Parabacteroides timonensis: one gene and its partner. The protein of the gene in region 1 interacts with the protein of each later gene in a pairwise test. Links are inferred from orthologs where the notes say so. Each region holds a gene or a part of one and is shown on either strand. Other genes may lie near its edges.

Region 1 (11,295 bases):
AAAAAGCGACACCCCTATAAGAGGTGTCGCCAATGTCTACTATCGTAAACTGTGACCCGGGAGGGATTCAAACCCTCGACCTTCAGAACCGGAATCTGACGCTCTATTCACTAAGCTACCAGGCCAAAGACGGTGCAAAAGTAAATATAATATCGCAGGAAAGCAAATGTAGCGGCTAAGAGTTTTTACAATCTTTCTTTTTCTGTTATACAACACATGTTTTGATATTTTGCAATCATCATTGCCATATATCCTGCCATTTTGCAAATAAAAACGGCTTTCGCATTGCTATTTTACCATTAATCATTATCTTTGCCACGCATATTTTACAAACACAAAGCACAACAAGTATATGAGCTATTTAATTAAACCTGCAGGATATAAAGCTTTGCTTAACTTATCTCAGACAGAAATGGGGATTAAGAAAATCAAAGACTTTTTCCAGCAAAATTTATCTTCCGAACTACGGCTACGCCGTGTTACGGCACCTTTATTCGTTCTTAAAGGGATGGGTATCAACGATGACCTAAACGGGACGGAACGTGCCGTGACCTTTCCGATCAAGGACTTGAACGACTCAAAAGCCGAAATCGTACATTCACTGGCCAAGTGGAAACGTCTTACCCTGGCCGACTATAATATTGAAGAAGGCTACGGAATCTATACCGATATGAATGCTATCCGTTCGGATGAAGAACTGGGTAATCTCCATTCACTGTATGTAGACCAGTGGGACTGGGAACGGGTTATGAGCCCCAGTGAACGCAATATCGAATATCTAAAAGAGATCGTACGGCGTATTTATGCCGCTATGGTTCGCACCGAATATCTGGTTTACGAAATGTTCCCGAACATCCGACCGGCACTTCCGCAGCAGATTCATTTCATTCATTCCGAGGATTTATTGCAAAAATATCCTACCTTTACACCGAAAGAACGGGAAGACGCTATTTGCAAGGAATACGGAGCCGTATTTATTATCGGTATCGGATGTAAACTGAGCAACGGAGAGAAGCATGACGGACGTGCCCCGGACTACGACGACTGGTCGACTGTGGCTGAAAACGGCCAGACCGGACTGAATGGCGATTTGCTGGTTTGGGACGATGTATTGAACCGCTCGCTTGAATTATCGTCTATGGGTATCCGTGTGGATAAAGAAGCTTTGGAACGTCAACTTAAGATCTCTAATGCCGAAGAAAAGAGAGAACTATACTTCCACAAACGTCTACTGAGCGGCGAACTGCCCCAAAGCATCGGTGGTGGTATCGGACAAAGTCGTTTGTGTATGTTCTATCTGCGCAAAGCCCATATCGGAGAGATACAAGCAAGTATCTGGCCGGAAGAGATGCGTCAGGAAGCCCGTGCAGCAGGAATGCACTTAATTTAGTTGACAATTGATATAAATATGGATGTAAAGATCGAAAAAAGCTGGAAAGAACGGTTAGCTCCTGAATTTGAGAAAAGTTATTTTAATGAGCTGATCAACTTTGTAAAACAGGAATACCGTCAGGGAGCCGTATATCCTCCCGGACCTTATATCTTTAATGCTTTTGAACATTGCCCGTTTGAAAAGGTAAAAGTGGTCATACTGGGACAGGACCCTTATCACGAGCCGGGACAAGCGCATGGGCTTTGTTTTTCGGTGCAGGACGGAACGCCTTTCCCTCCTTCTCTGATCAATATATTCAAAGAAATAGAAAGCGACCTTGGTAAACCGATGCCCAACAGCGGTAATCTGTTGCGCTGGGCTGACCAAGGCGTGTTATTACTGAACGCAACACTGACGGTTCGTGCACATCAGGCCGGTTCACACCAGAACAGAGGATGGGAGGCATTTACCGACGCTGTCATTCACAAACTGGCTGAAGAACGTAGCCATATCGTTTATATCCTCTGGGGATCATACGCACAACGGAAAGGTGCATTCATCGATGCTTCACGTAATATGATATTGAAGTCAGCACACCCTTCACCCCTTTCGGCTTATCGCGGCTTCTTCGGGAACAAGCATTTCAGCAAGGCGAACGATTACCTGATAGCGACAGGTCAGACACCTATTGAATGGTAACATTAATACCAGCTTTGCCCTTCACGCACATTACTGCTCTGGTTATACTTCAGGTCTTTCAACAAGGAAGAACTTACAGCGATAGAGAAGGTGTACGATTTATACGGCCCTACCGGTACAAAACTTGCTGACATCTGGAAACAGTGCAGATTACGGGTGACATTACAAGTCATGAACGAAATCTTGTTATTGTCGAAGTCGTAAGTGGCATTGAAGTTAAAACTCCAGTTCTTGGTCGGCTGGATATTTCCGTTAAAACTCAATGCATGCGTCAGTTTGTATTTATACTCCAACTTGTTGGGATCGAAGTCTCCGTAACGCAACTGCATACTGTAATTGAATGATAAACTCCATGGGATCTTAGTGATCAGATAACCATCCGAATCATACTCGCCGGTATCTTTCTTCTTTCCACGCAGACGACCACCCTCCTTCTCTTCCGGTGGATTGGCATCATCGGGATTCTCGGCAGTCAGGTCTTCGAGTTCGCCATCGCCGATATTATCTTCAGGTATGTTGCTGTCGGTTCCACCTCCGAACCATTTCTTAAAGGTATCGTTATTAAAGGTATAAGCGAAGCTGGTTCCGGTATTACGCAAACGGCCGATACCTTTTCCTGCTTTCCAACGTGGAATATCTACCCTGACAGGGTTACCCTTGCTGTCCGCTTTGTAAGTATAGGTATCAAAAGTTCCGTTCAGATTTAAGGTATAGCTTTTCGAGAACTTAAGACGTAAACCGACAGACAGGTCACTCCATTTGAAGGAGTCGGCAGCCATATTATAACTCATTCCCAACGATAACTTATCGATCAGGCTGATCTTACGGAAGCCGGTAGTGTCACGATCGGATTTGATTTTCATTTCGACATTGTTATCCAACGTAAAGTTCAAGCTCCCCTGCTTTCCATTAGGGATAGAACCGTTATGCGCGAAAGGAGAATAAACATAATCGATCGGATCGCCGTTAGCATCGATATACTGGTAATGATCGTAGAAACCGAAAAGACTTCCCCCAAAGTCGGGAGCTGCACTAATGCTGACAGACGGCTCAAAGCGGTGACGGATCATCTGCACCTTATCTCCCAGGAAAGGAAGCGGTTTATAGAAACCATATAAGGTAGTCGAAGCAGATACAGATGCGTTATAATTGTAGATACGGTAAAATCCATAGGTTGTATCACGGTTTACCAGGCTGTTCAATTTCGGGTCGAACTGTTTCGTAATCTTACTTGTATACCAGCTTTCCTTATAATTAAATGAAGGAGAAATGTTGATATATTTAAATGCCGTAAACGTGGCACTGACCGGAATACTATGTTCCATCGAGTTCTTCCAGTCCTTGATAAGATTTGACTTGAATAATAAGTTTTCCTTTGTTGTGATACTATTCTTGAAATAGCCGGAATAACTCATCGAAATCTTTTCATACCAACGTTCTTTTCCGATAGGGTTCTTACGTTTGAACGGGAAGATACGGCTCAATGTGATTGTCAGGTTAGGCAAGGTGACAGCGATAGACGAGTCCCTGGATGACTGGTTGACATTCATTGTAGCGGAAAGAGAAAGCGGGTTATTCGGAAAACGTTGTGTTATATTGATACTCGAACCTTTTGTATTCGAGATAGCGTCCGAGTTATTCGTATTTAAGAAACCGTTCGCTTTATTACGGTCGAAACTACTGGTCGAGAAGTTCACACTGGCAGAGAAAGTACGGTACGGATTTGCTTTCGGGTCTTGCGAGTGTGTCCAGTTCAACCGGAAGTCTTTATTCAAACTATAGTCGGGAAGCCCTTTATCACCAAACTTCGTTACCTGGTAAGCGGCATTGAAATTACCGGAGAACAGGTATCGTTTCCTATAAGAGGATTGCGCCTGAAGCCCCCATGAACCTTTGGTATATATCTCACCGGTAACAGCCAGATCGATATAATCGCTTAAGGCAAAGTAATATCCCCCGTCACGTAAACCGAACCCACGATTGGAGTCGTCGGTATACGTCGGCATAATCACACCGGATGAATAGGTACTCGAGAAAGGGAAGAAACAAAAAGGCAATCCGATCGGATATAGCGGTACATCTTCAATAACCATATAAACAGGGCCTGTAACGATATTCTTTTTAGGCCGGACCTTGGCTTTGGTCATCTGAATATAGAAGTGAGGATGATCGTGTTCATCGCAGGTCGTATATTTACCGCCTACCATGTTCAATACATCGTCGTCCATCTTCTTTGTACGCCCGGCAGTTACATACCCTTCCCCTTGCTGGGTAATCACATCGGTGATATATCCCTTCCGGGTCGTAAAGTTATAACGCATCGTCTTCGATTCATACTCCTGATCGCCATCCTTGAATAAAGGATAACCGAACTCGTCACCGATCGAATCGAGGCCGAACTTCGCGAATACCAGACTGCTGTCCATATTCATCTCGATCACTTCCGCCTGTAGTCCGATTTGCTGGTACTTAACATCGCCTTCACCGTACAGATAAGCCCAGTTACCTGCAGTCATTACGATAGAGTCTTTAGCCTGGTAAGCCACAGGAGCATCCAGGCCGGTCTGCTTCTTGGGAACAGTATCAGAAGCTAAGACTGTACTGTCGGTCGCAACAGGGACTATGGTATCCCCAACAACAGCCAACACAGTATCCGTCGGGGCAACCAGCTCCTGCGAATACATCATCAAAGCCCCGGCGAGGAAATATAATAGGATAATTAAGCCTCTGTATTTCATTAATTAAGTTGACAGATGACAGATGATAGTTGACACATAAAAGCGAAAGAACTATCAACTGAATTGTTACAGCATGCAAATGTATAACAAATTAATGAGCCCTTCTGCTTTTATTCCCCTAAAAAGAGTTTACACCAGTTATCAAAACGTATAACGGTCTCCTCGCCATACTTTACAAGACCTTGTTTTACTTTCTCGACCGGCTTCTCTTTATCTAACTTCGTCTTACTATAAAATTTGTCGGCAAAGCAAATCAATTGCTCTTCCAACGAAACCGGCACCATGACCCGGTGAGGCAACGGAAGGTGTCTCTCTTCTATCATTTCCAGGGTGATACCGGTTCCTGTATGCCGTTCGCATACCAGAGCATGACGCGGGAAGCCTTCTTGCCGCATCAGGTCGGCACCTAAATAACCATGACAAATATATTCTGCCGAACCATGGCAATCGATCTCCGGTGCGTTACACTGAAATATGCCGATATCATGAAGCATAGCAGCTTCTTCTATAAACGGAAGATCGAGATCCATTTCCGGGTGCAAGCGGGCAATGCTTAACGCTTTGTCGGCTACACTACGACTGTGTGTTACTAAAATATGCCAGGCATCCGATTCTGCCGGATAATACTTTGAAATAATATCAAGAGGATTCATTTTATCTATGCTTTATATTCAGACCGCAAAGATACACATATTTTAAAATCAACCGCGGCAGCCCAGACTGTCTTCATCAGGATTTATCTCACGCACGGCCTCTTTCACCTCCTTTTTAGTCACTTTTCCTTGGGTTGCTACCTGCTGCACCGGATAACGTCCTTCTTTACGATCCAGTACTAAAGCTTCTGTTTTCGCTTTTTCTTTGATTCTTGGTAATTTCGTTGCCATATAATTATTCATTTATGTTTACGATATTTCAACAGGATGAAGAAGCGGATAGTTCATGGGAAACATGTTAAATATAAACACTTTTAATCCGCTCTATAGCTTTTATGCAACGAACATTTGCTACTTTTGTAACCAAGATACATTAGGAAACATATTATGAAAACAGTTTTCAGACTTACGCTTTGGCTTCTTGGTATACTATTTTTACCTAGAATTCAAGCGATTACCCCTCAGGCTCCCCTCGTACTCGGAGCCGAACGAATAGATGTGGTAACCCGCCTGTTACAGGATAAACAAGTCGGACTGGTTGTTAACCAAACATCTATCCTCGAGAAACAGCAGAAGCATCTGTTGGACGCCTTACTGGAGCAAGGTATCCAGGTAAAAAAAGTATTTGCTCCCGAACATGGTTTCAGAGGAACCGCAGATGCCGGAGCCGATATTAAAGACAGCCGCGACCTGAAGACCGGTATCCCTATTATATCTATCTATGGAAAAAATAAAAAGCCGACAGCCGAACAGTTGCAAGGACTGGATGTAATCGTATTCGATATACAGGATGTAGGAGTCCGCTTTTATACTTACATAAGCACGATGCATTATGTGATGGAAGCTTGTGCCGAAAACGGAGTAGAGTTTATCGTGCTCGACCGCCCCAACCCGAATGATTTCGTAGACGGACCGATCCGTAAAAAAGGATTCGAGTCATTTGTCGGTGTAGATCCTCTTCCTATATTACACGGCCTGACGATTGGCGAACTGGCCTGGATGATAAACAGCGAAGGATGGCTGAAAAGTTCACCCGACAGTTGCAAGTTGCATATTGTCAAGATGGAGAACTGGCGGCATGGAGATCCTTACTGGTTACCGGTCAAGCCCTCTCCCAACCTGCCTAACGACCAGTCGATCCGCCTCTATCCCTCGCTTTGTTTCTTCGAAGCTACAAATATCAGCATCGGACGTGGTACTTATTACCCATTCCAGGTAATCGGTTTTCCGGACAGGAAGTACGGGGATTTCTCTTTTACTCCGGTGTCGCTTCCCGGGTTCGATACCAATCCCTTGCAAAAAGACAAAGAGTGCTACGGTATAGATCTTCGAGAATATCCTTTTGAAGGTGGCCTGAGCTTACACTTCTTCCTCGATTTCTATAATAAGGCCGGAAAAGACCAGGCTTTCTTCTTCTCACGCCCTCATTGGTTCGATTTACTAGCGGGTACAAAAGAACTCAGATATCAAATCGTGAGAGGATTATCGGAAGAGGAAATACGGGAAAGCTGGAAACCGGAACTGGACAGTTATAAACAGATGAGAAAGAAATACCTGCTTTATCCGGATTATCCCGTAAAAAAATAACTATTTCCTAAGAACCGTTGATTTTGTTCACCTTTTAATTATCTTTGCGTGCAATTACGGAAATAAAATACACAGTGTTATACGTCGGTACGGTTGCCCGTGTATAACACTGTGCATTATATAAGCAAACTAATAGAAAAGGGCAGAGCAATTTAACGGGATATATTTCTTGAAAAGTTTTTTACAAATACTGTTTTTCCTTCTTTTATTCATTCCGGTGAAAGAGACAGGAGTATTAAAAGCACATACAAATGAGCCTTTATACAAGATATTGGTAATACACTCCTATACAGAAGACCTTGTGGCCTACTCTAAATTCAGCAATTTGATCTCTGAAAAGCTGGAAAAAAAGAATATCAATACCGATGTCCGTACATTCTACCTGGATAGCGAACGCTATAACGAAGCAGAAGAAAATGCGAAGATGTACGAATACCTCGACTCGATCCGACAATGGAACCCGGATATCATCTTAGTAAATGACGACCAGGCCACCTATACATTGATGGCATGTAACCATCCTTTCGGAAAAACAAAGCCTGTGATCTTTTCGGGAGTAAATTTTCCCAATTTCCCTTTATTGGATCAACACCCAAACTTCTGCGGATTCTGGGATAAACCGGATTACATCACCACAATCGAACTCATAGAAAAACTATACGGTCCCTCCAATATACTTTTCTTCAAACATGCCCGATTTATGGGAAGGGAGTCTTTCAGGACTATTCAGGAGGAAGTGAGAGGTACGGGCAGAACCATACGGATCGGTTTATTCCATCAAAAGAAAAATGAATATCCTGAAGATATCTGTCCCGGCGAACCGGGTAAGTCGATCCTGTACACCACGGAAACGGCTTTTCTCTCGGCAAAAGGACTATTGGCAATCTTCCAGAGCAAGCCATACACCGCTTGCCTGCAAATCATACTCGACTTCGATGTCTTAACGATCGGACGTCTGGCTAATGTCCCCAATTTTACCGTTATCAACAACGGTTTTAATGATGGTAAAGGAATTACAGGCGGTTATTTCACCACGCTGGAAATACAAACCGATATCGTATCGGAAAGAGCTGCAGCAATTATCAACGGGAAGAAACCTTCAGACTTTCCTCTGGCAGAGAGTCCGAAAGTCTATGCCTTCGACTGGGACGAGATGCAGCGTTTCGATATAAAAATGAATGAACTACCGGCCGGCAGTGTCATTTATAACCAGCCGTTCTATGAACGTTATCACAAAACGATGATAATAGGAGGTATCTTCTTCCTGGTACTCGTTATTTATGTCATTACCCAACTATTCTACTTATATAGAAACGAATACAAACGCAAACGGCAAATACAAACAAACCTGATAAAAGAAAGACGTTTCCTGCGGCTTGCCATGGAGGGAGGAAATACCTATGCCTGGCGACTGGAAAACGGAGTCTTCATTTTTGAAAACGATTTCTTTACCGCCAATCAGATTATACCGCGTAAAATGCCGCTTGACGAATTATTATCCTTAACACATCCGGACGACCAGGAACATCTGAGTAGTCATATCCGGGATATAAACTCCGGGATATGGGAAGAAACGACTATCCAATGTCGTTTTAACTTCAGTGGGAAAGGATATAGCTGGTGGGAATTACGTTATAATCACGGAGAAGATAAATCTGAACCCGATCAAACAGTGATAGGTCTTTGCCTGAACATACAGTCTTTCAAGGAGAAGGAACAAAAACTCATCATCCTGCAGGAGAAAGCGGAAGAGGCCAATAAGATGAAATCGGCTTTCCTTGCTAATATGAGCCATGAAATACGAACTCCCTTGAATGCCATTGTCGGCTTTTCGAACCTTTTACAGGAAGATACGGATCTGGGGGAAGAAGAAAAAGAATTATTCAAAGACACGATCAACAAAAACAGTAATCTATTATTGAAACTGATCAACGACATCCTGGAACTATCACGCATCGAGTCGGGTCGTATGAGTTTCACTTTCGAGACATTCAAACTGAATGACCTGATAGAAGAGATCTACCAGACACATCATCTGCTGATCCCTGCCCACATACAGTTTATAAAAGACGTTCCGGAAGTTTTCGTAGAGGTATATGCAGACCGTTTCCGGCTTACCCAGGTGATCACTAACTTTATCAACAATGCTGTCAAATTCACGAAGAACGGATACATCAAATTGGGATACAATTATAACCAGAATGAGAAGCTGGTATATATCTACGTGGAAGATACAGGTATCGGTATGTCGAAAAGTGCTCTCGATAAAGTATTCGAGCGATTCTACAAGCAGGATGAATTTGCGCAAGGTACCGGTCTCGGACTCTCCATCTGCAAGACCATAGCCGAACGGCTGAAAGGAGATGTCCTGGTCAGCTCCATGGAAGGCAAAGGCAGTCGCTTCACCCTAAAGATGCCCGCTAAACAGATATAAAAAAAGGCGGCCCCATTACAGAACCGCCCCAAGCGCTTTACAACATTACCTTATTTCTTTTGAATAACCATCAACTTCCCATTATCTGTTCCATAGAGGGCTATTATATTCACTGGTTTTGTTTCTCCTTCAGCTTGGAAACGAACCACCTTATTCAATGCTTCCAGAAATTCCTGCTCACCCTTCATGTCAGGACAAGCCATACGGGTGGTAGCAACCTGCGGAAACTTGATGATGTTTTTCTGTGCATCCGTATACTCGATGTTACCGTTCATACGGTTACAGCCGGCGTTACCAGACAGATGTTTACGGGCAACATCGATCACAATCAATTGTTTGCTGTCTGCGGGGTCCAGTTTCTTCCCGTTCAGTTCTACGACACTCCATTCACCGTCGAGATCAGAAAAGGAGGCCACAACGGCTTTCTGAGATTTACAGGAAGCAAATACGGCAATACCTACCACAGCCAGACAGAGAAATAAATACTTCTTCATCTCTGATTAGTTTTTAGACAGGACTAATAACACGTTACCATCTTTATCAACCAGCGTCATTTCATTCTCCGAACTACCGGCTTTTACTGCATTCACATTAACCATAGCCTGCATGATAGCATCTTCCGTCGCCATATCCGGACAAGCCATCATTGTAGCTGCTCCCGGAGCGATCGTGATCGCTGAAACATCATTGGCATCCAATGTAACAGTGGTATTGAACATATTGCAACCGGCATTACCGTGCAACTTATTCTGTGCCATATCGAATTCCATATATGGAGGTAATCCTTCTTTCAAGATCTTTTCGCCTTTTACTTCAATTACATTCCATTTACCTTCCAGTTTCTTAGCATCTGTTTTGGCTTCAGAACAAGAAATCATCATTCCCAATACCATCGGAAGCATTAATACATAAAAAATTACTCTTTTCATAATCTATACTATTTGTTATATCACTTACAGAAATAAGACGTCAAATACGCCTAAATTGTTCCGCAAAAGTAAGCTATTTAGTCAACATTAACAAATGGATACAAATCATGCGAATGTACCACTTTATATTTTCCGTAAGTTTGCAGCTCGATGGATAAACAATAAAAGAGGATATAATGAAGGGATTCAACATTGCACCTATTTTGATCTTATTATTCATACTAGGTCTCTCCTGTAAAAACACGCCCGAACAAACCGAAGAAGAAGTCGACAGCGAATGGATCGACAGCCAGCAACGCGTCTATCAATATGGCGTATGTATAGATACACTGGACGTGAAAGATTATAAGATGAAGAACGGCGACAACCCGGCTTCTATTTTTTCCAGCTTGGGCTTTTCTGCTTTGATGGCAGACAGTATCAGCCGGTCGTCTGTTGAAGTGCTCGACCCGACCAAACTACAAGCGGGTATGCACTACTACACATTCACAATGCAGGACAGTACGGCACAGATCCGTTACATCGCTTTCGCCAAGTCGCGGACAGATTATGCTGTGATCGACCTTACCGGCGATACCATACGTGCCTACGAATTCAATAAACCGATCACCTTAAAAAGGCACTACGTGGAAGGTACGCTGAATTCCTCTCTATGGAACGTTCTCCAGTCGAACGGGGTGAACCCGTTGCTGGCAATCAATATTGCCGATGTCTTTGCCTGGCAGATAGATTTCTACGACGTAAAAGAGGGCGACTCGTTCCGTGTACTGTACGATATTGCTTATATCGACGACACGACCGCATTAAATATAAACGGTATCCGGGGAGCTGTATTCAATCACCAGGGGAAAGACTTCGTTGCTATTCCTTTTACCCAGGACAG
Region 2 (11,786 bases), on another replicon or contig:
TTCAGGATATCCTGAACGGGAAAGCCCCTGATATTGAATTACAGAAAGAGGATAAATTACATATCCCTTCTCTCTTCGAGCTGCGGGAACCTTATACCATCAAAGTAGGCGGAGCGGTTAATTATCCCGACACAGTCCTTCCTTTCAGTAAAAATATGACGGTTGAAGATGCAGTTATACTGGCAGGTGGCTTACAAGAGTCAGCCTCTACGATCAATGTGGAAGTGGCACGGCGTATAAAAGATCCGACAGCCGACAAAAGCACAAACCAGATATCCAGGATATATACAGTTTCATTGAACAATGATCTGAAACTATCCTCAAAATCATCCGGATCGCATACAGATACACTCTTCACGCTGGAACCATTCGACGATGTATTCGTACGCTTCTCTCCAGGTTACGAAAAACAGCAGGTTGTTAAAGTAAACGGTGAAGTAACTTTCACCGGTGATTATGCATTGCCTACCAAAAACACCCGGCTAAGTAATATCATAGCCCAATCCGGAGGTGTCACCAAAGATGCCTATGTAAAAGGAGCCAGTTTGAAACGCCAGTTAACACGGGATGAAATGCGTCAGGTAGAGACTTTATTGCATCTAAGCAACAATAATAGACAAAGCAAAGACTCCATCGCCCTATCACTTGCAAACATAAAAGATTATTCAGTTGGTATCGACCTGGAGCAGGCACTGGCACATCCTGGAAGTACACACGACCTGGTGCTCCGTAACGGGGATGCAATCTATATACCTCAGCTACAAAGTACCGTAAAGGTGAGCGGTTCTGTTACCTATCCCAACAGTATCACCTATACAAAAGGAGCCTCCGTACGCGACTGCCTTTCACAGGCCGGAGGATATAACGACATTGCCCGCAAATACCCGATCGTTATTTATATGAACGGTAAAGTAGCCACTACACGCAGGGTCGGCATCTTCTTTAAGCGTTATCCTAAAGTCGAACCGGGATGTGAAATCGTCGTACCTTCCAAGACACAACGCGACAGACGGTCGAACCTGGCTGAAATACTAAGTATAGCGAGTTCTACAACCTCTATGGCTGCCATGGTTACTTCAATAATAAATAATTTAAAATAAGTAATGATGGATACAACAGAAAACAAACAATCCGGAGCAGAACAGGATATAGACATTATCGCTATCGCCCGGTATCTGTGGTCTAAGCGAAAGCTACTAATAAAAAGTAGTATTATAGCTATACTGGCCGGACTTATCATAGCTTTCAGTATCCCCAAAGAATATACAACGACCATCAAACTTATGCCTGAAACAAACAATCCGGCTAATAAGATGGGAAACCTGGGCGGATTAGCTGCCATAGCAGGGATAGATTTGAATAGTACAACCAGCCCGGATGCAATCTCACCGGAATTGTATCCGGACGTGGTTCACAGTACACCTTTCCTACTGGAACTATTTCCGGAACAGGTAACCAATAAGAAAAAGACATTGTCGGTCTCCGTATTCGATTATCTGGCCGAACATCAGCGGGATGCGTGGTGGAGTTATATCCTGAAAGCGCCACTAAAAGGGTTATCATACTTAATCGGACTTTTCGGAGACCAAGAAGAGAAATCAGATAAAGTCGACCCTTTCTTCCTGACCAAAGAGCAGGAGAATATTATTAAGGAATTGCAAAGCAGAATATCCGTCTTTGTCGATAAAAAGACACAGGTGGTAACCGTATCCGTCGAGATGCAAGACCCGGTTATTTCAGCGCAGATAACAGAAAGTGTAGTAAGTAAATTACAAACTTACATTACCAACTATCGGACACAAAAGGCCAAACAGGATCTTGAATTCACCGATAAAGTACTGAAGGAGGCCCAGGCCGCCTATTATAAGGCACAAAAGGCTTATGCTACTTTCGAGGATAGTAATAAGAATATCATTTCAGCCAGTTACCGGACAGAACAGGAAAGATTGCGCAATGAAATGACGCTGACATTCAATGTCTATAATACACTGGCACAAAAGTTGGAACAGGATAAACTGCGGGTACAGGAACAAACACCGATCTATACGATCATAGAGCCGGCTACTGTCCCGCTAAAAGCATCAGCACCTAAAAAGGTACTGATACTTATCGGTTTCCTGTTTATTACGCTGACGGGAATGGCCGGTTACCTATTAATCAAGGATAAACAATTATTCTAACAACTCTGTCTCTTCCTGTCAGGACCGGCTGATCTGCAATCCTTTATCCGAAAGCCCCATTTCTACAAAACGGGCATTCGGATTACGCGGAGAAGCCGTCAACTGTTTACGTATCAGCAAAGCAGCTTCCGGGTCTTTTGCTACGATATACAAATAGCCGCCACCTCCTGCTCCAGGTAGTTTATAACCTAAGGCATACTCTTTTATCTGCGCGATCAGTTCTTCTACCGCAGGAGGATTCGTTCCGGAATCGAGTGCCTTCTTCTGTTCCCAGGTCTTTGCGATAAGTTTACCGTACATTTCAAAATTACCGCATTGAATAGCATCGAACATATCCAGAGCATGCGTTTTCATTTCTGAAAGCAGACGAAGATGCGTGGTACTATTCAGGAACATACCTTGTACAATCTCTGCCAGGATATTCTTGGCCGTACGGGTTATTCCTGTATAATATAACAAATGACAAGCCTGATATTGCGGGTCGGTAAACAAATATTCCGGTAACCAGCGCACGGAAGGATTCTGATTGAAGCCTTCTCCTGTCTGTAACAGTTTCAGACCATGTAATACCCCGCCATACTGATCCTGCCAGCCCCCGCCTGTTGTAAGCAGTTGCTCTAAAATCAAGGTACGATATCCTATCTTACTTTTATCCCACGCCAGACCACAAAAATCGGATATTGCTCCAAGCACGGTTGCTGCCAAAATGGAACTGGTCCCGAGTCCCGATCCAGCCGGAATAGCCGCCAGTAAAGTAACTTCCAGTCCACAACCAAAACTTTTCAACTGATCTTTCAGTGAAGAGTGATGCGTTGCAGAAAATTCAGGGATAAAGCCGGCTAGAGACAAAGCCGCTTTTGGGATAGAGAAAGGAGAACCGATCTTTTTATAATCACGCAATTCATCCCAGGTAGAAACAACTTCCATCGCCCCCAGGTCGATAGAACGCAAGATGATCTTATATTCTTTCGAAGGCTTTACATATACCTGCAAAGGTGGTTGACCGTTCAACTCGATGGCTACATTGACCACATTCCCTCCGGCGTACATGCAATAAGGAGGAGTATCAGTCCATCCACCAGCCAGGTCGATACGGACCGGACTTCGCCCCCACACAATTTGGTCACGATATACATTCAGATAAGGAGATTGCTTTTCTCCGGATACAGAGCCGATCAACCCTTCCCGTAATAAAGAAAAGGCTTCCTGTTGCTCTCCCTCATACGGTTTCCCTTCCAATTGTAATACACGAGCCCGAAACATCCGGTTATGTATCTGTTTCATCAAAGGTGTTTCAGAATGAAGTACATCCGGTAAATCCAGATTCCCCCCTGAAAATTCGCGAGCAGCATCTGCCAGGTCCAATTGGTAGAATACGCTTTTCTCGTGATTGGCTGCCAACATAGGCCAATTGGCATAACGGAATTTCTCACGCTGGACAAAGAGTCTGCTCAGGTTGGCACGATCGGATAATTCATTCGCTGACATTTTCTCTGACGACTTCCATATATCCCTGCCACTTTGCAGTTCCGGTTCAGAAACCATCCACCGCATAACCAAACCCAATTCTTCTATATTCTTACAAACTGGGAATAATGCAGCATTCTGTAAGTCAGCGAAAGCCTCCAATAGGATGCCTCTTTCCTCTGCCCACTTAGCGACAGGATATCCCATAAAAACAGTTTTCTCATCAGTCGATGCTCCTTTAAACGGATCATTGAATCCATACGGACGGGCCACCCAGTCCTGTTCTCCGACAGGTACAACATCAAGACAAACACCGGACGGGATATCTAACACCCAATCATTTTCAGGAACTCCGGTTATAATATGTCGGTTATCCAGCTTCCAGTGCTTACCTATATAGCTGTTCTCAATCCATAACTCCGAGTTCGCGGCAGTCAGGGTAATATTAATCGATGCATTCTGCACAAACATGGCAGGATGAGGTTTAACCTTCCGGTGCATGATAGCCCGCTGGTCGCGGACCAGATTCTGCACGGTCAGCGTCGAAGAGATCAGTTCGCGGCTCGTCCCATAATGATAAAACTCCCCTCCCTCCAAAGGAAGGATAGCCACACTCAACTGGTTCAACTCATCATCAGGAATACGGGGGTGTTCACCCAAAGCCAGTCCGAATTCGGAATAGAGGTCGTACGACTTCATTGTCTTTCCATCGGCTGTATACGAGTGTTTCATCAGCAACTCCATAGCCCGATCACTTAGTAACCACACGCCTATATCCATCAGAAAAAGATGGGCCTGGGCCAACTGCCCCAGATCGGCCAGAGATGGTTTCTGAAGCATAAAGTCAAGCTTATCGGGTGTCTGCCTGTTCGACACGAACACGCCATGATTGGTTGCCAGGGCCGGATCGACCCACAGCCCGTAACAAACGACATCCACATCCGGAATATCTTGCAACGGTTGACTATTTCGTATATATACATCCCCACTGGCAATCAGTGTATGGAGCGATTCAGGGGCTTTCTCCATAATCTCCTCATAGAGAGGAAGCTGTAAAGACAATAGATTTTGCGATAACTTCTGTCCCCTCGCCCACCGGAAAACAGGAATCGGTGTCAATATTTTTCCGGAAGGAGCATACCCCGGTAAACGCCGGCTCTGCCCTCCGGCATGCAATAATATTCTTTTTTCCCTACCCAACCATTCCTTTACCGGTGTTTCCGGAGCTTCATTTTGCCGGCAAGCTTCCACCAGCCAGGTAGTACCTCCCCCGGATCCTAAACGGTCACCAACCGGATCGGATGTGCAAAACCATTCATTCCTGCCGACTTTCGCGATTTCATGAAAACTACTCACCAAATTGGGAGGGAGCGATAACAACTTTTTCATACTTATAATTACATGGAAACGATGAAAATCGCTTCTGTTTAATAATCTATTCTTTAATACAAAAGTAATTTTTCCTACTCAATAGCACAATAAAACAATCCAGATATTATTTTTCGATCCTGTTTTGGATGTGCCGACATTGAATTTTAATTTAATTTCACAATTCAGGATACTATTGATTTAAATTATTATATTCATATTTGCAGGGAAAAACAACTTACATATCCAGTTGACGATAAAAAACGTTGGTTTTTACTAATCACCCCTTACCATTTAGTTTTCTGACGTATCTTTAGTTATTCATTTAATTTTCAGATTGTATGATATACGGTTATGTAAGAGTCAGTACAGACAAACAAAGTACTGAAAATCAGCGATTCGAGATCGAAAAATTCGCAAAAGTAAAGAACATGCGTATTGATCGTTGGGTAGAAGAAACAATCAGTGGTACAACTGATGTTGCAGAACGGCAACTTGGTAGATTAATTAAACAAATCCGTAAAGGGGATGTTTTGGTCACAACCGAATTATCCCGGTTGGGTCGTAATCTTATGCAGGTTATGAGCTTTCTCCATCAATGTATGGAAAAAGACATTTTCGTGCTTACGGTAAAAGAACGCTACGAGTTAGGAAACAACATCAACAGTAAAATTTTGGCTTTTGCTTTTAGTTTAAGTGCCGAAATTGAACGTAACCTGATTTCCCAACGAACCAAGGAAGCATTGGCCAGAAAAAAGAAAGAAGGGACCAAGCTTGGTCGTCCTAAAGGTGGTAAATCCGAGTTGTATAAGTTATCTGGAAAAGAAAGCCAGATACGCAAACTTCTGCAGGAAAAGAAAACCAGATTGTATATAAGTAAGAAGTTAGGAGTAAACCGGCAAACACTGAGAGACTTTATGAAAATGAATCCTGAGTTGGATTAAATATAGAAATATTAAGTTATTGTCAACCGGAGAGTTACTGTCTAAATTGTTAAACAATGCAATCCCAGCTAATGAAACCTAAGCTAAATTGTTTATTTAAACTTGTTTGTTCTAAATATGTGGAAGACACTTGTCCCAAAGAATTCAAAGTTAAGAATGTTTGTGTTCTGAAGGGATATTTTACACTTTATTTCATGATGATTATAAGCACTTTAGAATTAAAACTTAATCAAGAAATATTTCAGATTGGATGATTCACATATCAAAGGCAAACATACAGTCAATCTTCGGATAAAAACAGATATTTTTGGGTATAAAACTGTGATTGTAACAAATACACCCAAGGACGAAAATTCAAAGAATATAAAAATATGGACACAAGCTTATAAAAATAAAATGCAGAATAATCAGATAGCTGGACAACCAACTTAAAATGGATAAACAGCCCAGTTCCCACTTTAGTATAGAATTATATTTGTAATAGTGAAAACCTGTTATTTTTATCTCGTTTTTACACATTATTATACTATAAATTAATTAATAGTGAATAAATACACTATCTTTGGGATTATTAGTGCTATCAAGAATATTCGTAGAACCTTATAAAAGAAAACAGTATGGAAAAGACACTTGTTATATTAAAACCATGTACCATTCAACGAGGTTTGATCGGTGAGATCATTTCCCGTTTTGAAAAGAAAGGATTAATACTCTGTGGCATGAAAATGACCTGGTTGACTGATGATCTCTTAAGCGAACACTATGCCCACCTCAGAGAAAAATCCTTCTTCCAAAGAGTAAAAGATGCCATGGCTGTATGCCCGGTCATTGTTTGTTGTTGGAAAGGAGTCGACGCAGTACAGGTAGTTCGTACCTTGGCCGGAGCAACAAATGGCAGAAATGCTGCACCCGGAACCATTCGCGGTGATTATAGCATGAGCGTACAGGAAAATATTGTACATGCATCCGACTCTCTCGAAACAGCAGAGATCGAATTAAAGAGATTCTTTAATGAGGATGAACTATTTGACTATAAAATGAATTATTTCCCCAGTCTCTACGCAAACGACGAATTTTAAGGATTCAAAGATATAATAAAAGCCGGAAAGGAGTTGATAAGTCTTCTCTTTTCCGGCTTTCTTATTTCAGATATCTCATCCTATCCTCCCGGACCGGATGAACAACCTCATTACTAATCTAAAAATCTAATACCATGAAAAACACACTATATCATATAAACAAGCCCTTTGCATGAAATGTTTCCAAATAAATAAAGAAATTCATTGCAGTTGTATTATTCCCGAATTGAACCTATATTTGTACTGTATTTTAAACATGAGTACAGACAAAAATTAAAAGAAAACAATATGCACAGTTGGTTTGAATGTAAAGTCTCCTTTGAAAAAGTACTGGAGAACGGAATGCAAAAGAAAGTAACAGAACCTTACCTGGTCGATGCCCTCTCCTTTACGGAAGCAGAAGCACGTATCATCGAAGAAATCCGCCCGTTCATTTCCGGCGAATTTACTGTTACAGACATTAAACGCGCACGCCTCTCTGAATTATTCTTCAACGAAAACGGCGACCGTTTCTACAAGATCAAGGTCTATTTCATCACGCTCGACGAGAAAAGCGGTGCTGAGAAAAAAACAGCAGCACAAATGCTTGCCCAGGCATGCACATTAAAAGAAGCCATCGCCGTACTGGAAGAAGGCATGAAAGGGACAATGGCCGATTACACGATCGCATCGGTTACGGAAACCATGCTGATGGATGTTTTCCCCTTCTCTGCCAGCGACGACAAAACACCTAAATCAGGAGAAGAACTGATTGCTGAACAGAAGAAACAGGCTGAAGACAAAGCACAGGAAGCATGAGCATCTCCCAGAATATAGTACAGCTAAAGGCATCGTTACCGGCAAACGTCACGCTGGTAGCCGTGTCTAAGTTTCATCCGGCAGCAGCATTGGAGGAAGCCTACAATGCTGGCCAGCGTGTCTTCGGCGAAAGCAGGGCACAGGAGCTGACGGCTAAACAAAAAGTACTACCGGGTGATATAGAATGGCATTTTATCGGTCCGCTGCAAAGCAATAAAGTGAAAGATATCGCACCTTTTATCCATACGATCCATAGCATCGATTCTCTTAAATTATTGCAGGAAGTAAATAAGCAAGCTTTAAAAAACAGCCGTGTTATCCGTGTCTTGCTGGAAATACACGTTGCACAGGAAGAAACAAAACACGGACTGTCACCAGACGAATGCCGCGAACTTCTGCAAAACGAACAACTCGCCGAACTAAGGAATATTCAGATATGCGGATTGATGGGAATGGCGACCTATACAGATGATACAACGCTCATCGAACAGGAATTTCACACCTTGCATGAACTTTTCAGTGAATTAAAATCTATATATTTCAAAGGAAATGATAATTTTGCAGTGTTATCCATGGGAATGAGCCACGATTATCCGATTGCCATTCGTCAGGGTAGCACTATGATACGGGTTGGAACCAGTATTTTCGGCGAACGCGAGTACTAATTACATTAAAATTGAATCTGACATGATTGACATTAAAACCCAATACGCGGGACTAACACTTCGCAATCCTTTAATTGTAGGAAGTTCAGGTTTGACAAATAATCCTGAGCGAAACAAAGAATTCGAAAAAGCCGGTGCCGGAGCCATTGTTCTCAAATCTCTTTTTGAGGAACAAATCGAAATGCAGAGCGATTCGCTTATGCAGGACTCCGATTATCCGGAGGCCGCTGACTATATCCGCGGTTATGTAAAAGCAAACCAGGTAAACAACTATCTGGAACTGATCAAAAAGACGAAAGAACAGTGCACCATTCCTATCATTGCCAGCATCAACTGTTACAAGTCTGATGTATGGATTGATTTTGCCCGCCAGATAGAGTTGGCAGGAGCAGACGCTCTAGAACTGAATGTATTCTTCCTTGAAACGAGTTTGGAATACAACCCCGACGAGATACGCGACCTCTACGTCAATATCATCCGGAAAGTAAAGGAAACGATTTCAATACCTGTTATTATAAAGATCGGGAAAAATGTCGGAAATATCCCGGCACTGGTCAACACATTAAAGGTAAACGGAGCAGACGGTATCGTTATGTTCAACCGTTTCTACCAGCCGGATATCGACATTAATAATATGCAGATAGTATCCGGCAATGTGTTCAGCAACCACTCCGACCTAAGTGATACGATCCGTTGGACCGCAATTGTATCCGGAAAGGTACCCGGAATAAGCATTGCTTCTTCTACCGGTATTCATGACTGGGAAGACGTGATCAAATGCCTGTTGGCAGGAGCTTCAGCCGTACAGATGTGCAGCGCATTATATACACATGGCGGTGAAATCATTTCACAGGTACTTACCTGCATAGAAGAATGGATGCACCAGGCACACTATCAAAGCCTGTCACAATTCCAGGGTAAACTGAACTATGCCAACATTCCTAATCCGGCAATGTACGAGCGTTCACAGTTTATGAAATACTTCTCAAACAGAGACTAAATTCATCTTATAAAATAAAAATGGACAAGGTTGAGAAGCCTTGTCCATTTTTTTATCCCTTGATCATAGTCAAAAGCATTTTAAATCGTTCTGTAGCAGTTAAAGCATGCGGAACGTTCGCCGGAAGTACCAACGACTCCCCTGCTTTCATTTTCGAATGATTTCCATCAACTACTATTTCCATTTCACCTTCCAATATTTGAACCAGGGCATCAAAAGGAGCGGTATGCTCACTCAGTCCCTCCCCTTTATCAAAAGAAAACAAGGTTATATTACCTGCTGCACTTTTTACAATCTGTTTGCTGACTACTCCGCCTTCAGAATAATCAACCCAACTACTTAAATCAACTACAACTCCTTTTTGAAATAACTTTTCCATTTTATCCGAATTAAATGTTTTACATTTCTTTCCAATATTCCTTATTAGAACAAGTTCCAAAAAACAAATGTTCTAACCGCCTTTATTATAGAAAGAATAAAATATTTTCCACTAAACACTATTTATATCTGAAATATTATTATATTTGCACCATCATTAAAGAAAACAAGATGGAAGCAATTTGCGTAATAAAGGACATCTATAAAACATTGTACCAATTTGAGAAAGCATTCTCGGAGGTACATGAGATCACAATCAATGAAGCCATGCTGCTTTGCTGCCTGAAAGACAACCTGGCAAAATCAGCCGGTACGATTTGTGATTATATCGGTTTATCGAATTCACGAGTATCCAAGGTTATTACTTCCGTCGAAAACAAAGGATTCATCCACCGTGCAATCAGTAAGGAAGATAAGCGGCAGATGTTCTTCTCTCTTACCCCGAAAGGTAAAGAGAAAGTTCAGCAGATGATGAATGCCGAATTGCGTTTCGATAGTCTGTTCGATAAATTGCAACAATGCATGAAAAAAGGGTAAAACCTTTTTTTATCAATATGTTTTCCATTGACAAATATGTATAATAAAAATAATATATCTACAACATGAAATACTTAATAGTTGGAGGAGTTGCCGGTGGAGCTACCGTAGCAGCCCGTTTACGCAGAATCGATGAAAATGCAGAAATAATCCTGTTCGAACGAGGCAAATATGTCTCTTATGCCAATTGCGGACTACCTTATTACATTGGCGGAACTATTACTGAGCGCGACAAACTGTTCGTACAGACAGCGCAGGGATTTACCGCCCGTTTTAATATAGATATTCGTACCGAGCAGGAAGTCACAGCCATCCATCCGAAAGAAAAGACTGTTGAAATAAGAGAACTCAATACAGCCCGGACATACATTGAAAATTATGACAAATTAATTCTTTCTCCCGGAGCGGAACCGCTTCGTCCCGGCATCGAAGGGATCAATAGCGATAAGATATTCACATTACGTAATGTACCCGATACAGACACAATCAAAAAATACGTCAGCCGGAATAATCCGCGCCATGCAGTAGTAGTGGGCGGTGGATTTATCGGATTGGAAATGGCAGAAAACCTGCATCATCTAGGCATCCAGGTAGCGGTCGTTGAGATGGCAAACCAAGTCATGGCTCCGTTGGATTATTCCATGGCTGCCATTGTACATCAGCAATTAATAGAAAAACAGGTGGACCTCCGCCTGGAAGATGGTGTATCTCGTTTCGAAGAAACACCTGAAGGGATCATCGTTCATCTGCGTAGCGGAAAACAGATTACAACCGACCTGGTATTACTCAGTATCGGAGTTCGTCCTGAAACCAGGTTGGCAAAAGAAGCCGGATTATCCCTGGGATCATTAGGAGGCATTGCCGTAAACGATTACATGCAAACTTCCAATCCGGACATCTACGCCTTGGGAGACGCCGTTGAAGTACTCAATCCGGTAACAGGAAAACCAGCCCTGATCCCACTTGCCGGGCCGGCTAACAAACAGGGACGCATCGTTGCCGACAATATCGTGTTCGGCAACCGTGAAACATACAAGGGCACTATCGGCACCTCTATTGCAAAGGTATTCGACCTGACAGTTGCTGCTGCCGGAGCCAATGCCAAGTTGTTAAAACGCGAAGGTATCCCCTATCAGTCGTCGTATACGCATTCGGCATCACATGCCGGTTATTATCCGGGAGCAGTCCCGATGTCTATCAAAATATTATTCTCACCGGATAACGGACAGCTGCTGGGCGCACAGGTTGTCGGATTCGATGGAGTGGACAAACGGATCGAAATGCTAGAACAGGTTATACAACGCAAAGGGACAGTCTACGACCTGACCGAACTTGAGCAGGCCTATGCTCCCCCCTATTCATCGGCAAAA

The links.
Region 2: the proteins of BQ7394_RS03575 (region 1) and ndk interact in binary tests that used the Escherichia coli proteins (3 or more experiments, as listed by UniProt). The link is inferred for Parabacteroides timonensis from one-to-one orthologs.

Annotation. Positions count from the first base shown.
Region 1 is NZ_LT669940.1:704,706-716,000, reverse strand. The notes cover bases 353-3,239. They hold BQ7394_RS03575 (uracil-DNA glycosylase), read left to right. Parts: upstream 353-1,408; coding sequence 1,409-2,071; downstream 2,072-3,239. Other genes in these bases: BQ7394_RS03570 (putative LPS assembly protein LptD), read right to left, coding at 2,074-3,239; asnA (aspartate--ammonia ligase), read left to right, coding at 353-1,390. Also shown: more of BQ7394_RS03570, read right to left, coding at 3,240-4,809; BQ7394_RS03565 (HDIG domain-containing metalloprotein), read right to left, coding at 4,920-5,462; BQ7394_RS03560 (hypothetical protein), read right to left, coding at 5,511-5,693; BQ7394_RS03555 (exo-beta-N-acetylmuramidase NamZ family protein), read left to right, coding at 5,850-7,049; BQ7394_RS03550 (sensor histidine kinase), read left to right, coding at 7,351-9,483; BQ7394_RS03545 (META domain-containing protein), read right to left, coding at 9,534-9,977; BQ7394_RS03540 (META domain-containing protein), read right to left, coding at 9,984-10,412; BQ7394_RS03535 (M23 family metallopeptidase), read left to right, coding at 10,589-11,295. UniProt on the Escherichia coli protein: Excises uracil residues from the DNA which can arise as a result of misincorporation of dUMP residues by DNA polymerase or due to deamination of cytosine.
Region 2 is NZ_LT669941.1:2,090,525-2,102,310, forward strand. What follows is about bases 5,603-8,307. They hold ndk (nucleoside-diphosphate kinase), read left to right. Parts: upstream 5,603-6,576; coding sequence 6,577-7,038; downstream 7,039-8,307. Other genes in these bases: BQ7394_RS15970 (master DNA invertase Mpi family serine-type recombinase), read left to right, coding at 5,603-5,959; BQ7394_RS15990 (DUF4494 domain-containing protein), read left to right, coding at 7,327-7,836; BQ7394_RS15995 (YggS family pyridoxal phosphate-dependent enzyme), read left to right, coding at 7,833-8,307. Outside these bases: BQ7394_RS15955 (SLBB domain-containing protein), read left to right, coding at 1-1,100; BQ7394_RS15960 (Wzz/FepE/Etk N-terminal domain-containing protein), read left to right, coding at 1,107-2,180; BQ7394_RS15965 (bifunctional fucokinase/fucose-1-phosphate guanylyltransferase), read right to left, coding at 2,199-5,036; more of BQ7394_RS15970, read left to right, coding at 5,357-5,602; more of BQ7394_RS15995, read left to right, coding at 8,308-8,501; BQ7394_RS16000 (dihydroorotate dehydrogenase-like protein), read left to right, coding at 8,524-9,501; BQ7394_RS16005 (cupin domain-containing protein), read right to left, coding at 9,554-9,880; BQ7394_RS16010 (MarR family winged helix-turn-helix transcriptional regulator), read left to right, coding at 10,051-10,416; BQ7394_RS16015 (CoA-disulfide reductase), read left to right, coding at 10,482-11,786. UniProt on the Escherichia coli protein: Major role in the synthesis of nucleoside triphosphates other than ATP. The ATP gamma phosphate is transferred to the NDP beta phosphate via a ping-pong mechanism, using a phosphorylated active-site intermediate.